DNA from 3 places in the Streptomyces boetiae genome. Region 1 is predicted to be linked to each of the others. Evidence: riboswitches for the same ligand, from Rfam matches in the RefSeq annotation. Region 1 holds a riboswitch; each other region holds the start of a gene.

Evidence for each region. A riboswitch is a leader RNA that binds a small molecule or an ion and turns the genes downstream of it on or off. The one in region 1 is predicted to bind cobalamin.
Region 2: it holds a riboswitch for cobalamin, as region 1 does, so the genes downstream of both, RM780_RS02895 (energy-coupling factor ABC transporter permease) here and RM780_RS18025 (ABC transporter substrate-binding protein) in region 1, are expected to answer to the same signal.
Region 3: it holds a riboswitch for cobalamin, as region 1 does, so the genes downstream of both, RM780_RS07420 (cobalamin biosynthesis protein) here and RM780_RS18025 (ABC transporter substrate-binding protein) in region 1, are expected to answer to the same signal.

Annotation. Positions count from the first base shown of each region.
Region 1 is NZ_JAVREN010000027.1:2,005-6,671, reverse strand. It holds gene RM780_RS18030 (FecCD family ABC transporter permease) at 1-1,023, opposite strand, end outside; gene RM780_RS18025 (ABC transporter substrate-binding protein) at 1,020-2,078, opposite strand; cobalamin riboswitch at 2,126-2,255, opposite strand; gene RM780_RS18020 (nucleoside/nucleotide kinase family protein) at 2,285-3,007, opposite strand; gene ligD (non-homologous end-joining DNA ligase) at 3,017-4,030, opposite strand; gene RM780_RS18010 (SAM-dependent methyltransferase) at 4,290-4,667, opposite strand, start outside.
Region 2 is NZ_JAVREN010000003.1:115,196-119,862, reverse strand. It holds gene RM780_RS02910 (NADP-dependent isocitrate dehydrogenase) at 1-529, shown strand, start outside; gene RM780_RS02905 (carboxylate-amine ligase) at 682-1,767, shown strand; gene RM780_RS02900 (hypothetical protein) at 1,885-2,613, shown strand; cobalamin riboswitch at 2,911-3,104, shown strand; gene RM780_RS02895 (energy-coupling factor ABC transporter permease) at 3,133-3,837, shown strand; gene RM780_RS02890 (energy-coupling factor ABC transporter substrate-binding protein) at 3,834-4,190, shown strand; gene cbiQ (cobalt ECF transporter T component CbiQ) at 4,200-4,667, shown strand, end outside.
Region 3 is NZ_JAVREN010000007.1:193,712-198,378, reverse strand. It holds gene RM780_RS07435 (class II aldolase/adducin family protein) at 1-662, opposite strand, end outside; gene RM780_RS07430 (inorganic phosphate transporter) at 738-1,967, shown strand; gene RM780_RS07425 (hypothetical protein) at 1,964-2,188, shown strand; cobalamin riboswitch at 2,524-2,648, shown strand; gene RM780_RS07420 (cobalamin biosynthesis protein) at 2,780-3,733, shown strand; gene RM780_RS07415 (cobyric acid synthase) at 3,730-4,667, shown strand, end outside.

The sequences.
Region 1 (4,667 bases):
GAACGGCCCGCCGCACAGCGAGGTCAGGACCCCGACGGGGATCTCCTGCGGCGCGGCCACCGTGCGCGCGGCCAGGTCGGCCAGCACCAGGAACGCCGCCCCGCCCAGCGCGGCGGCCGGAAGGACCCGGCGGTGGTCGCCGCCGACGACCAGCCGCACGGCGTGCGGCAGCATCAGCCCCACGAAGCCGATCGGCCCGGCCGCCGCCACCAGCACGCCCGTCACCAGCGAGAGGGCCACGAACAGGCGGGTGCGGAAGCGCCCCACGTCCAGGCCCATCGTCCCGGCCGCCTCCTCGCCGGCGAGCAGCAGGTTCAGCGGGCGGGCGCAGGCCGCGAGGGCGGCGAGCGCCGCGCCCAGCACCGCCGCCGGGAGCCAGAGGGTGTCCCAGCGGGCGCCGCCGAGGCCGCCGAGCATCCACGCCAGCACCTCGCGGGCCTCGTTCCCGCGCTGGGTGAGCAGCAGCAGGCTGGTCAGCGCCGAGAGGACCGAGGCGACCGCGACCCCGGCCAGGACCAGCCGCAGCGCGGTGATCCGCCCGGCGGCGCGGGCCGTTCCGTAGACCAGGACCAGCGCCAGCAGCGCCCCGGCGAACGCCCCCAGCGGCAGTGCGTACATGCCCGCGAACGTCACGCCGCCGACGATCACGGCCACCGCGCCCAGCGAGGCGCCCGAGGAGACGCCCAGCAGGTAGGGGTCGGCCAGCGGGTTGCGCACCAGCGCCTGCATGGCGGTACCGAGCACCGCGAGCCCGGCCCCCACCACCGCGCCCAGCAGCACCCGCGGGGCCCGCACCTCCAGCACGATCGTCTCCCGGGGCCGGGACCACCCGGCCTCGGGCCAGGGCAGGCCCAGGCCCCCGCGCAGCAGGATGCCCCACACCTCGCCGGGCGGAACGGCCACCGAGCCGGCGGTCAGCCCGGCGGTGACGGAGGCCAGCAGCACGGCCGCCAGGCCGGCCAGGACCAGCGGGAACGGCGGCCGGCGCCGGGCGTTCTCCCGCTCCGGCGCCGCGGCCCTCACCGGAACCGCTCGGGGTGCAGCGCGCGGGCCAGCTCCTCCACCGCGCCCGGGGCGCGCACGCCCACCAGGGTCGCGGTCAGCGGCAGCACCACGAACCGCTCCTCGCGCACGGCCGGCAGGCCGGCCAGCGCCGGGTGCGCGCGCAGGAAGTCCCGCTTGCGCGCGACGTTGCCGCCGTCCTCGTCGCCGTAGTCGTAGATGACGATGACGTCGGGGCGGCGCTCCACGACCTGCTCCCAGGAGCCGTCGGCGAAGACCGCGTCGAGGTCGCCGAAGACGTTCTCGCCGCCGGCCCGCCGGATCAGGTCCTGACCGAGGCCGAGGCCGCCCGCGGTGAACGGCGCGGACTCGCCGCTGTCGTACACGAACACCCTTACCGGATCGGCGCCTCGCACCGCCTCGGCAGCCGCGTCGGCGCGCCCGGCCAGCTCCGCGACCAGCTCCTCGGCGCGGTCGGGGACGCCGAAGATCCGCCCTACGGTGCGGATTTCCTCGTAGGCGTCCTCCAGCGTGACGGGCCCGTCCTCGCAGTACTCGCGGTTGAGGTGGGTGGCGATCCCGGCGTCCTCGAAGGCCTGGCGGGAACGGCCCTCCCGCTCCGCGAAGGCGCTGCCGTAGCCGCCGTAGACCAGGTCGGGCTCCGCCTCCAGCACCTGCTCGAACGAGGGCTCTTCGGCGGCGAGTTCGGGTATCGCCTCGTACGCCTCGCGGTACTCGGGCAGCACGGCGGAGTCGGGGTAGGCGGTGCCGGCCATCGCGTCCTGGAGACCCAGGGCCAGCATCAGCTCGGCAGGGTGCTGATGGATCGTCACCACCCGCTCCGGCGGGGCCTCGTAGGTGGTGCTCACCCCGCAGTTCTCGACGGTGACGGGGAAGCCGGCCGCGGCCGGCCCGCCGGAACGGCCGGGGTCGCCGCCGTCCCGGCCGCCGGAGCCGCAGGCGGCGAGGAGGGCCAGAACCGCGGCGAGCAGCGCCGCCGCCAGGGCGCGGGGCAGCGCGCCGTTCAGAAAGCGGGGGGCGCGCCGTCTGGGGCGCGCGGGGAAGCGGACGTGCATGGGAGACCTCCTGGGGGGTCCACGCCCCTCGGACGGTGGCGACGGGTCAGTCTCCTGACTCCCGGATCGGCGCCTTCCCCGACCTTCCCGCGGGCGCGTGCGCCCGCAGTGGTCCGCGGTGGGGTCGGCTCCCCGGTCACAGTGGCGGGACCGTGCCGGATTCGCACCGGCTTCCTGTCTCCCGTCGCCCTGTTGACGCCCGCAGCCTACGCCCCGCCCCGGCCGCCCTCGGTACCGGGGCCCCCGGGGCCGGTCGGGCGCCCGGGCGCGGCCGTGCTCCCTCCGCCCGCCCCCGGGCCGGAGAGCACGCGGTCGCAGCGCGCGCGGGAGCGTTCCACCATCGCGGCGTTGGGCCGGTCGTTGCCGTCCACCCGGGCCCGGGCCGCCGCGGGCCGGTCGCCGTGCGCGGTGTGCCGGGCGAACAGCCGCGCGTCCCGCAGCGCGGGGGGCGCGTCCACGTACCAGACCTCGGCCATGCACGCCCGCGCCTCGCGCCAGCCGGGCAGGTCGCAGGCCAGGTAGTTCCCCTCGGTGACGATCAGCCGCGCCTCCGGGCGCACCCGGTGCCGCGCGGCCACCGGCTCGTCCAGCGTGCGGTCGAAGTCCGGGACGTAGATGTCGTGTCCGGCCTGCGCCGGGTCGAGCAGCCGGTGCAGCAGGGCCACGTAGCCCCACACGTCGAAGGTCTGCTCCGCGCCCTTGCGGGAGCGCAGCCCGAGCCGGTCGAGCTGGGCGTTGGAGAGGTGGAACCCGTCCAGCGGCACGTACGCCGCCGGCACGTAGATCGCGCGCGAGCGGAGCGCGTCCACCAGCGCGCGGGCCAGCGTGGACTTCCCCGCGCCCGGCGGCCCGGCCAGGCCGAGCACGGCCCGCGCCCCTCGCCGCGCGGCCAGCGCGGCGGCCTCGGCGGCCAGTGCCCTCGCGTCCATGCCCGCAGCCTACGGCGGCGGCAAAGCCACCGACTCCGGGTCCCGGTCCAGGCGCAGCCCGCGCCAGGAGGGCTGGCGCAGCCGCCTGTCGCCCGTCCAGCGGCGGAAGGCCACGTCGGCCACCAGCCGCGGCTCCACCCACCGGGCGGTGCGGGCGTGTTCGCGCGGGACCGGCTCGCCGAACGGGCTGGTGGCGCGCGCCAGCGGGGCCAGCCGCGCGGCGAGGTCGGCGAGCGTCGCCGCGCCCAGGCCGCTGCCGACGTGGCCGATGAAGCGCAGGGTGCCCTCCGCGTCGTGCGCGCCCAGCAGCAGGGAGCCGACCCGGCCCGCGCGCCGCCCCGCGCCCGGCTGCCAGCCGCCGATGACCGCCTCCTGGGTGGACACCAGCGGCTTCTTCACCCACAGCGGGGAGCGGCGGCCCGGGTGGTAGGGGGAGCCCAGGCGCTTGGCGACCAGGCCCTCCAGCGTGTGCTCGGCGGCCACCCGCAGCAATTCCTCGGGGAAGGCTCCGGGGCCGGAGTAGTGCGGCGGGACCGCCAGCCGGGCGGCGGCCGGGTCGGCGGCCGAGCCGATCTCCGCCAGCAGCGCGCGCCGCTCCTCGTAGGGGGCGCGCAGCAGCGGGTGCCCGTCCAGCCGGGGCAGGTCGAAGGCGAAGAAGGTCACGGGCACCCCGGCGAGCCGCCCGGGGGAGGGGGCGCGCTGGTGGCGGCGCTGGAGCAGGCCGAAGTCGGGGCGGCCCGCGTCGTTCAGCGCCACGATCTCGCCGTCCAGCACGGCGTCCCGGCCGCGCAGCGCCTCGCGCAGCGCCCCGCCGGCCAGCTCGGGGTAGACGGCGGTGAGGTCGTTGCCGTTGCGGCTGGTGAGCCGGGTGCCGCCGTCGGCGGCCACGCGCAGGCAGCAGCGGTAGCCGTCCCACTTGAACTCGTACGCCCAGGCGCCGGTGGGCAGTTCGCCGTCCACCGCCAGTATCGGCGGCACGGCCTCGGGGACGGGGGCGGGGCGGGGGGCGGTCGCTGGCACCATGCGCCCAGTGAACGCCGCCGCGCGCCGCCACCCCCGCAGCCTCACCGCAACGGCCGACACCCGCGCGTTGCGAGGGCCTGCGGCCGGCAGACGGGACGCCCCCGGCCGTCGGCGTTGGCGAGGGATGCCCCGGTCCCGGCGACGGCCCGTGGTGCGAACGGCCCGGGGCCGGCGCCCGCAGGCGGTCGCCCTGCGCGCGAGCGGTGGCGCGCCGCGCGCCACCGTGGTCGCCGCGTCCCGGCCGCGGAATGCGGCGCGCTCAGGCCGGCTTGCGCGCCACCCCGCAGTACATCGCGACCTCGCGGTCCGCGACCGCCGGGCCCTGGGCCGGGTCGGGCCGCCACCGGTGCGCCTGGGTGACGCCCGGGCCGACCAGCTCCAGACCGTCGAAGAACCGCGCGACCTGGTCCGCCGAGCGCAGCACCATCGGGATGCCCCGGGAGTGGTAGACGGCGGCGGCCCGGCCGACCTCCTCGGGCGCGAAGTCCCCGGTGGCCGTGGACAGCGCGAGGAAGCTGCCGGGCGGCAGCGGCTCCAGCAGGCGCCGCAGGAGCCCGCGCGCCTCCTCCTCGCCCTCGATGAAGTGCAGGATCGCCAGCACGGTCACCGCCACCGGGCGGCCCAGGTCCAGCGTTTC
Region 2 (4,667 bases), on a different contig from region 1:
CTCGGTGGTGCCGCTGATGAACGGCGGCGGCCTGTTCGAGACGGGGGCCGGCGGCTCGGCGCCCAAGCACGTCCAGCAGCTGGTCAAGGAGAACTACCTGCGCTGGGACAGCCTGGGCGAGTTCCTGGCGCTGGCGGTCAGCTTCGAGCACCTGGCGCAGACCACCGGCAACGCCCGCGCGCAGGTTCTCGCGGACACCCTGGACCGGGCGACGGCCACGTTCCTGAACGAGGACCGCTCCCCCAGCCGCCGCCTGGGCGGCATCGACAACCGCGGCAGCCACTTCTACCTGGCGCTGTACTGGGCCCAGGAGCTGGCGCGGCAGACCGAGGACGCGGCGCTGGCCGAGGCGTTCGACGGGCTGGCGAAGACGCTGGGCGAGCAGGAGCAGACGATCGTCGGGGAGCTGATCGCGGTGCAGGGCTCCCCGGCCGAGATCGGCGGCTACTACCACCCGGACCCGGCGAAGGCCGCGGCCGTGATGCGGCCCTCGGCGGCCTTCAACGAGGCGCTGGCGACGCTGGGCTGACACGGCAGGCGCGGAGCGCGACGGCGGGGCCCCGGGCCGGGGGGACGGCCCGGGGCCCCGCCGCGTCGCGGAACCGGGAGGGTTGGCCCGGGGGCCGGCGGGCACTCGTCGCAGGTCACCCGGGGTCCGGGGCGCCGAACGGAGGGCGGGACGTGGAGCGAGCGACGGTGGGAGTCGAGGAGGAGTACCTGCTGCTGGACCGCGAGAGCGGGCACCCGGTGCCGCTCGGCCAGCGGGTGCTGGCGGAGGCGGGCGCGCAGCCCTCGGTGGACGCGGGCGAGGTCGAGCCGGAGCTGCTTCAGGCGCAGGTCGAGGCGGAGACGCCGGTCTGCCGCACGCTGGAGGAGGTCGGCGGGCACCTGCGGCGGCTGCGCGGGGCGCTGGCCGAGGCCGCCGCGCGCGCGGGCGCGCGGCTGGTCGCGAGCGCCGCGGCGCCCACGCGGGGCCGCGTCTCGGTCACGGACCGCCCCCGGTACCGGGCGATGCTGGCTGACGCGCCGCAACTGGTGGACGAGCAGCTGATCTGCGGCATGCACGTCCACGTCGGGGTCCCCGACCCGGAGGCCGCGGTGGCGGCGCTGAGCCGGGTGCGGCCCTGGCTGCCGGTGCTGGTGGCGATGGCCGCCAACTCCCCCTTCTGGGACGGCGCGGACACCGGCTTCGCGAGCTGGCGCACGGTGGTCTTCGGCCGCTGGCCGGTCAGCGGGCCGCCGCCGGACGTCGCGGACGCCCGGGAGTACCGGCGCCGCACCGAGGACCTGCTGAGGACCGGCGTCATCCGCGACCTGGGCCAGATCTACTGGCAGGCCAGACCCTCCCAGCGCTACCCGACGCTGGAGGTGCGGGCACTGGACGTGGCGGTGGACCCCGAGGACGCGGTGGTCTTCGCCGGGATCGTGCGCGGGCTGGTCCTCACCGCGCTGCACGAGGAGGCAGCGGGCGCCCCGCGCCCGGCGGGCGCGCCCCCCGAGCTGGTGGCGGCGGCGAATTGGCACGCCGCGCGGCACGGGCTGGCGGACACGCTGATCGTTCCGGGAACGCCCGAGCGGCGCCCGGCGGCCGAGGTGGTCTCGGCGCTGGTGGAGGGCATCGCCCCGGCACTGGAGGCGGCCGGGGACGCGCCGCGGGTGCGCGCGGGCGTGGAGCGGCTGCTGGCCTCGGGCGGCGGGGCGGCCCGCCAGCGCCGCGTGCTGCGCGAGGGGGGTCCCGAGGCGCTGCTCGCCTTCCTCGGCGCCTGAACGCCCGGCGTCCCCGGCGCGCGCACGCCCGGCGTGCCCGGGACGTCAACGCCCCGCGGTGAACGACGCCCGGACGCGGGGCGTTTCGCGGCGCTCGCGCGGTGTTACCCGGAGGTCATGACGGACAACGAGAAGCACACGCAGACCCCCGAGGCGGACGCCGAACGCGTGGCCAAGCGCGGCGAGAAGACGAGCGGCGGCAGAACGTCCGGCACGAAGCCGGCGGCGCGCGGGTCCGGCGGCGGGAGGCCGGCGGCGAAGAGGACGGCCGCCAAGACGGCAGCCGGGAAGACGACGGACGGCAGGACGACGGGGACGGCCGCGGCGGGGAAGAAGGCGGCCCGGAAGGCCGCCACCGGGGGCGGCGCCGCGGGGAGGACGGCGGCGGACGGCGACCCCGGGAACGCGAAGGGCGAGCCCCGGGACGGGACCGGGGGCACGGCGGCGGGCGAGGCCGCGCGCGGGGCGGCGAAGTCGGCCGCCGACGCGGCCGGGACAACGGCCGTGCGGGCCGCCGGGGACGGAACGCGGGGGAGCGCCGCAGGCGGTGCGGCCACGAAGGCGGCGGGCCGTGCCGGCGAGACGGCCGCGAGCGCGGCGGGGAAGGCCGCGCAGGCCGGAGCCGTGGCGCGGGAGAAGGCCGGGGAGGCCGGGCGGGCCGCGGCCGGTGGGCTGGCGGGGGCCGGGCGGGCGGTGGCCGTCCCCGTGGGCCGGGCCGCCTCCGCCGCCGCGGCCGGGTGGACCCTCGTGCGGCACCGCAAGGCCGTGGCCGCCGGGGCGGCGGCCGGCCTGGCGGGCGTCGCGGGCGCGGCCTTCCTCGCCGGCCGCCACGCGGGCAGGTCCTGAGACCCGCCCCGCCCGCGCGCGGGCCCCGGGAGGGAGAAAGGCCCGGGGCCCCCGCCCGTCCGGGGCGGGCGGGTCGCTCGGGGGACGGGGGTCCTCCCCGGGACGGGGTTCCGAGCATCCGCCGGGATGCGGACGACGGCCCGTGGGGGCCGCTTCCACGGTGCTGGAGCGCCGGTCGTCGACGGCCGGCGCTTCTCCCTTTCCCGCACCTCCCGCAGTCCTCCCGCCGCGCGGCGGCGGGCCCCGTGACCGCGCAACAGCCGACCGGGATGTCTTGCCGAGCGGGGCCGGTGCCACTACTGTCCGCAGGGCCTTGGTGCTCGGGAAGCCGGTGGAAGACCGGCGCGGCCCTCGCCACTGTGATCGGGAAGTCCGGCTCCACTCCTTGACGGAAGCCACTGGACCACCGCGGGAGACCGCCGGTCTGGGAAGGCGGAGCACGGGCGGCGTCACCCGTCAGCCAGGAGACCGGCCAGGGCGCGTTGTCCATCCACGAGGTGTTGGAGAGGTCTGCCCGGCATGCATATCGCCGAGGGCTATCTGCCCCCTGTTCACGCGGTCGCCTGGAGCGCCGCCGCCGCCCCCTTCGTCGTCCACGGAGTCCGCGTCCTGACCCGCGAGGTCAGGGAGAACCCCGAGTCCACCCTGCTGCTCGGCGCCTCGGGCGCCTTCACCTTCGTCCTCTCCGCGCTGAAGATCCCCTCGGTCACGGGCAGTTGCTCGCACCCCACCGGGACCGGCCTGGGCACCATCCTCTTCCGGCCCCCCGTGATGGCCGTGCTCGGCACCATCACCCTGCTCTTCCAGGCTTTGCTCCTCGCGCACGGCGGGCTGACCACCCTGGGCGCCAACGCCTTCTCCCTGGCCGTCGCGGGCCCGTGGGCCGGCTGGGCCGCCTACCGGCTGCTGCACCGCGCCGGAACGCCCCTGATGGCGGCGGTCTTCGCCGGGGCGTTCGTCGCGGACCTGAGCACCTACTGCGTCACGACGGTGCAGCTCGCGCTGGCCTTTCCCGACCCGGCCGGCGGATTCCTGGGCGCGGTGGCCAAGTTCGGCGGCATCTTCGCCGTCACCCAGATCCCGCTGGCCGTCAGCGAGGGCCTGCTGACCGTGCTGGTGCTGCGGCTGCTGGCCCAGTCCAGCCCCGGCGAGCTGGCGCGCCTGGGCGTGCCGGCCGTCGCCCCGGCCCCGGCTTCCCGGAGCGGAGAGGCGGCGGCCCGGTGAAGCGCGCGACGCGGATCAACCTGCTGCTGGTGGCGGCCGTCCTCCTGCTGGCGGTCCTGCCGGTGGCCCTGGGCCTCGGGGACCGGCAGGAGGAGCCCTTCACCGGCGCGGACGCGCAGGCGGAGGAGGCCATCGCGGAGAACGACCCCGGCTACGAGGCGTGGTTCACGCCGCTGTACGAGCCGCCCTCGGGCGAGATCGAGTCGGCGCTGTTCGCGGCGCAGGCCGCGCTGGGGGCGGGGGTGCTGGCCTACTACCTCGGCCTGCGGCGCGGGCGCCGGCAGGGCGAGGAGCGGGCGGCCGACGCGGCGGGGCCAGGGGGCGGGCCCGGGGCCGGCGCGGCCGGGTCGTAGGCCGTTTCCGTGCTGCCCATCGACGCGGCGGCGCACAGCAGTCGCTGGCGCCGCCGCCATCCCCTGGAGAAGGCCGTCCTCGGCCTGGGGCTGACGGTCCTGGCGATCTCCCTGCCCGCCCGGCCCGGCGCGGTGCTCACGGCCGCCGCGGCGCTGGCCGTCCTCCTGGGCCCGGCCCGGGTCCCGCCGCGGCGGCTGTGGCGGGCCTGGCGGGTGCCCCTGGGCTTCTGCGTCACCGGTGCCCTGCCGCTGCTCTTCCAACTCGGCGGGCCCGAGGGCTGGTTGTCCGTTGCCGAGGGCGGCCCCTGGCGGGCCCTCGACCTGCTGCTGCGGACTTCGGCCGCCTCGCTGGGGCTGCTGCTGTTCGCGTTCACCACGCCCGTCTCGGACGTGCTGCCGCGCCTGCACCGGGCCGGGGTGCCCCCGGCCGTGGCGGACGTCGCCCTGGCGACCTACCGGATGGCGTTCCTGCTGCTG
Region 3 (4,667 bases), on a different contig from region 1:
TAGGTGCCCAGCCGCTCGGTGGCGGCGGCGATCTGCTCGGGGCTCAGCAGGGCGGGGGCGCGGCCGGGGACGGAGGAGGCCGCGAGCCAGAGGCGGCACAGCCACTCCAGCTGGGCGGTGTGCTCGAACGCCTGCCGCAGGCCCGCGGCGTGGACCAGCGTCCCGTGGTTGCGCAGCAGGCACCCCGTGCGCTCGCGCAGGGCGGTCAGGGCGTGGGCGGCCAGCTCCTGGGACCCGTAGGGGGCGTAGTCCGCGACCCGGACGGGGCCGCCGAAGAGGCCGGTCAGGTAGTGGATCGGGGGCAGCTCGTCCACGAGGGTGGAGACGGCCGTGGCGTGGACGGCGTGGGTGTGGACCACGGCCCGCGCCCCGGTGGAGCGGTAGACGGCCAGGTGCAGGGGCAGCTCGCTGGTGGGGGCGAGCGTTCCGGCCAGGCGGCGCCCGTCGAGGCCGACGGCGAGGAGGTCGGCCGGGCCCAGGTCCTCGTAGGGGACGGCGGTGGGTGTGACGAGGACGGCGTCGCCGACGCGGACGGAGAGGTTGCCCGAGGTTCCGACGACCAGGCCGTCGGCGGCGGTGCGGCGGGCCCAGGCGATCAGTTCGCGCCAGGCTCCTTCCCATACGGGGCGGGATGTGACAGCTTCTGGCCGCTGCGAGTTCATCTCAAGTTCACCTATTCACCTTACGTTAACGCCGCTTGGCCCTTTCCAGTCGTCCCGCCGAACGATTGCCGGTACATGGAACACATCACGCTGCTGATCGCGATCGTGATCATCACAGCCCTTGCGTTCGACTTCACCAATGGCTTTCACGACACGGCCAACGCCATGGCCACCACCATCTCGACCGGGGCCATGAAGCCCCGCGCGGCGGTCGCCATGTCGGCGGCGCTGAACCTGCTCGGCGCGTTCCTCTCCGTCGAGGTCGCCCGGACCATATCCGGCGGCATCATCGACGAGGAGGCGGGGGTCAGACCCGAGGTCATCTTCGCGGGGCTGGTCGGCGCCATCCTCTGGAACCTCCTGACCTGGCTGGCTGGCCTGCCCTCCAGCTCCTCGCACGCCCTGTTCGGCGGCCTGATCGGCGCGACGCTGGCCTCGGTCGGCACCGGCGCGGTCAACGGCGACGCCGTCGTCACCAAGGTCGTCATCCCCGCGGTGGCCGCGCCCCTGGTGGCGGGCGTCGCGGCGGTGCTGGCCACCCGCCTGACCTACCGGCTCACCCGGGACGTCGCGGACCGGCCCGGGACCGCCCGCGGCTACCGCACCGGCCAGATCGCCTCGGCGGCGCTGGTCTCCCTGGCCCACGGCACGAACGACGCGCAGAAGACGATGGGCGTGATGACCCTGGCCCTGGTCACCGGCGGCGCCCTGGCCCCCGGCTCCGACCCGCCGATGTGGGTCATCGCCTCCGCCGGCGTGGCGATCGCGCTGGGCACCTATCTGGGCGGCTGGCGGATCATCCGCACGATGGGCTCGGGCCTGACCGACATCCGGCCGCCGCAGGGCTTCGCGGCGCAGTCGAGCGCGGCGACCACGATCCTGGCCTCCTCGCACATGGGCTTCGCGCTGTCCACCACCCAGGTCTGCTCGGGCGCCGTGATGGGCTCGGGCCTGGGCCGCAAGGGCGGCGTGGTGCGCTGGTCCACGGCGCGGCGGATGGTCGCCGCCTGGGCGCTGACCCTCCCGGCCGCGGGCGCGATCGGCGCGGTGGCCGCGCTGATCGCCGAGCGCGGCGACCTGGGCGTGGCGCTGGTCGCGGTGCTCCTGGTGGGCGCGAGCGCGGCGATCTGGGCCCGCTCCCGGCGCCGTCCGGTGGACCACTCGAATGTGAACGACACGACCGACGGCACGACCGATGACACGATCGAGGTGAACGACCGCGGTGACGGGCCGCCCGCGCCCGTCGTCACCCCCGTCCCGGTCCGCGCGGCCGGCGCCGGGACCGAGGCGGAGGTGACCGCGTGAACGTCGACTGGGCCGTCCTGGGCCAAGTGATCCTGGTCTCCGTGCTGATGACCACGGCCGTGGTGGGCCTGTTCTCCCTCGGCATCCGCGCCGGCGCCGGCGGCGGCCGGGCCGCGGAGGGCACGCCCGGGACCAACGCCGCGACCCGCGCGGCCGGTTACCTCTGCTTCGCGCTGTGCGCCGCGGCCGTGGCCTACGGCATCTGGATCATCGCCACCTAGCCGCGGCGGCCTCCGGAAGCCGCGGCACCCGGGCGGCAGCGGCGCGGCTTGCGCCGAACCGCCAGCGCCCGTCGGCCGGGCGTCCGGCGACCCGGTGGCGGCAGCAGCCGCGTTCCGCGCCGCCGGAGCGACTGCCGCCGCACCACGGGCGCGCCCTCGCGGTGGCCGCCGCCGCGACCGGCGGGAAACGGCCGCGCGCCATTCGGGCGTTGACGCGCGCCACCGTGGCGGTCCGGCGCGGCGGGCCCCGACACATGAGGGACGGATCACGTAACGCACGGTTGACGGAGCTTCCGGGGCATGGTGGACTCAACGCTGCCAAACGGCGGCAGGAGAGGAAGCCGGTGCGAATCCGGCGCGGTCCCGCCACTGTCACCGGGGAGTGCTCCCCCACCGTGCGTCACGGCCCCGCGAGGGGCTGGAAGGCCGGGGGAAGCGCCGATCCGGGAGCCAGGAGACTCTCACCGCCGGTCACGTCGAACGCAGGGCGCGGACCCTGAGTGAGGACATACGCCATGCCCGGCCCCCGCAGCGGCCCCCTGCCCACAGCCCTGTCCCCGCGAGGTTCCGCCACGGGCCGCTGACGACCCGATGCGCGCCTCCTCCCCCCGCCTCGCCGCGGCCACCGCCGCCGGTCTGCTCCTGGGTTACCTCGGCGACGTGCTGGCCGGCGACCCCCGACGCGGCCACCCCGTGGCCGCGTTCGGCCGCGCCGCCGCCGCGCTGGAGCGCCGCCTGTGGCGCGACCACCGCGCCGCCGGCGCCCTGCACGCCGCGCTGTGCGCGGCCGGGGCCGCCGCCCCCGCGCTGCTCGCCGCCCGCACCCGCCCCGGCCGTTCCGCCGCGGGCCGCGCCGCCGTCACCGCCGCCCTGGCCTGGGCCGCGCTCGGCGGCACCGGCCTGGCCCGCGAGGCGCGGGCCGTGCGCGACGCCCTCGCCGCCGGAGACCTGGACCGCGCCCGCGCCCTGCTCCCCCGCCTGTGCGGCCGGGACCCCCAGGCCCTGGACGGCCCCGGGCTGGCGCGCGCCGTCGTGGAGTCGGTGGCCGAGAACACCTCCGACGCCGTGGTCGGCGCCCTGGTCTGGGGCGCCGCGGCCGGGCCGTCCGGCCTGGCGGCCTTCCGCGCCGTCAACACCCTGGACGCGATGGTCGGTCACCGCTCCCCGCGCTACCTGCGGTTCGGCTGGGCAGCGGCCCGCCTGGACGACCTGGCCGGCTGGCCCGGCGCCCGCCTGACCGCCGCCCTGGCCACCGCCGCGGGCGGCGACCCGCGCGGCGCCGCCCGCGCCTGGCGCGAGGACGCCCGCCGCCACCCCAGCCCCAACGCGGGCCCCGTGGAGGCCGCGTTCGCCGGGGCCCTCGGGCTGCGCCTGGGCGGCACCCTCTCCTACGGCGGCCGGGTCGAGCACCGCCCGGTCCTCAACTCCCCCGGCCGTGCCGCGGACTGGGCCGACATCGACCGCGCGGTGCGGCTCTCCCGCCGGGTCGGCGCCCTGGCCCTGGCGCTGGCCGCCGCCGCGGCGTACGCCGGGAGGCGCGCGTGAACGGCCGGGGCGGAGGCGCGCTGCTGGTGGCCGGGACCACCTCCGACGCCGGCAAGAGCGTGGTGACCGCCGGTATCTGCCGCTGGCTGGCCCGCCAGGGCTGGAAGGTGGCGCCCTTCAAGGCGCAGAACATGTCGCTCAACTCCTTCGTCACCCGCGAGGGCGCCGAGATCGGCCGCGCCCAGGCGATGCAGGCCGCCGCCGCCCGCGCCGAGCCCAGCGCGCTGATGAACCCGGTGCTGCTCAAGCCCGGCGGCGACCGCACCAGCCAGGTCGTGCTGCTGGGCCGCCCCGCCGGGGAGCTGTCCGCCCGCGGGTACCACGAGGAACGCCGCGGCCGGCTGCTGGCCACCGTCACCGACTGCCTGGAGCAGCTTCGCGCCACGCACGACGCGGTGATCTGCGAGGGCGCCGGAAGCCCCGCCGAGATCAACCTCCGCCGCGGCGACATCGTCAACATGGGCCTGGCCCGCGCCGCCGGCCTGCCCGTCGTGGTCGTCGGCGACATCGACCGCGGCGGGGTCTTCGCCTCCTTCTTCGGAACGACCGCCCTTCTCTCCGCCGGGGACCAGCGGCTGATCGCGGGCTACCTGGTGAACAAGTTCCGCGGGGACGCGACCCTGCTGGACCCGGGACTCGACATGCTGCGCTCTCTGACCGGCCGCCCGGTGCTGGGCGTGCTGCCCTTCCGGCACGGCCTGGGCATCGACGAGGAGGACGGCCTGCGGATGTCGCTGCGCGGCACCGTCCGCGAGGCGAGCGCCGCCCCGCCGCACGGCCCGGACGTGCTGCGGGTGGCCGTGGTGCCGCTGCCGCTGATGTCCAACTTCACGGACGTGGACGCCCTGGCCGCGGAGCCGGGCGTGGCCGTGCGCTTCAGCGACCGGCCCGAGGAACTGGCCGACGCGGACCTGGTGATCCTGCCCGGCACCCG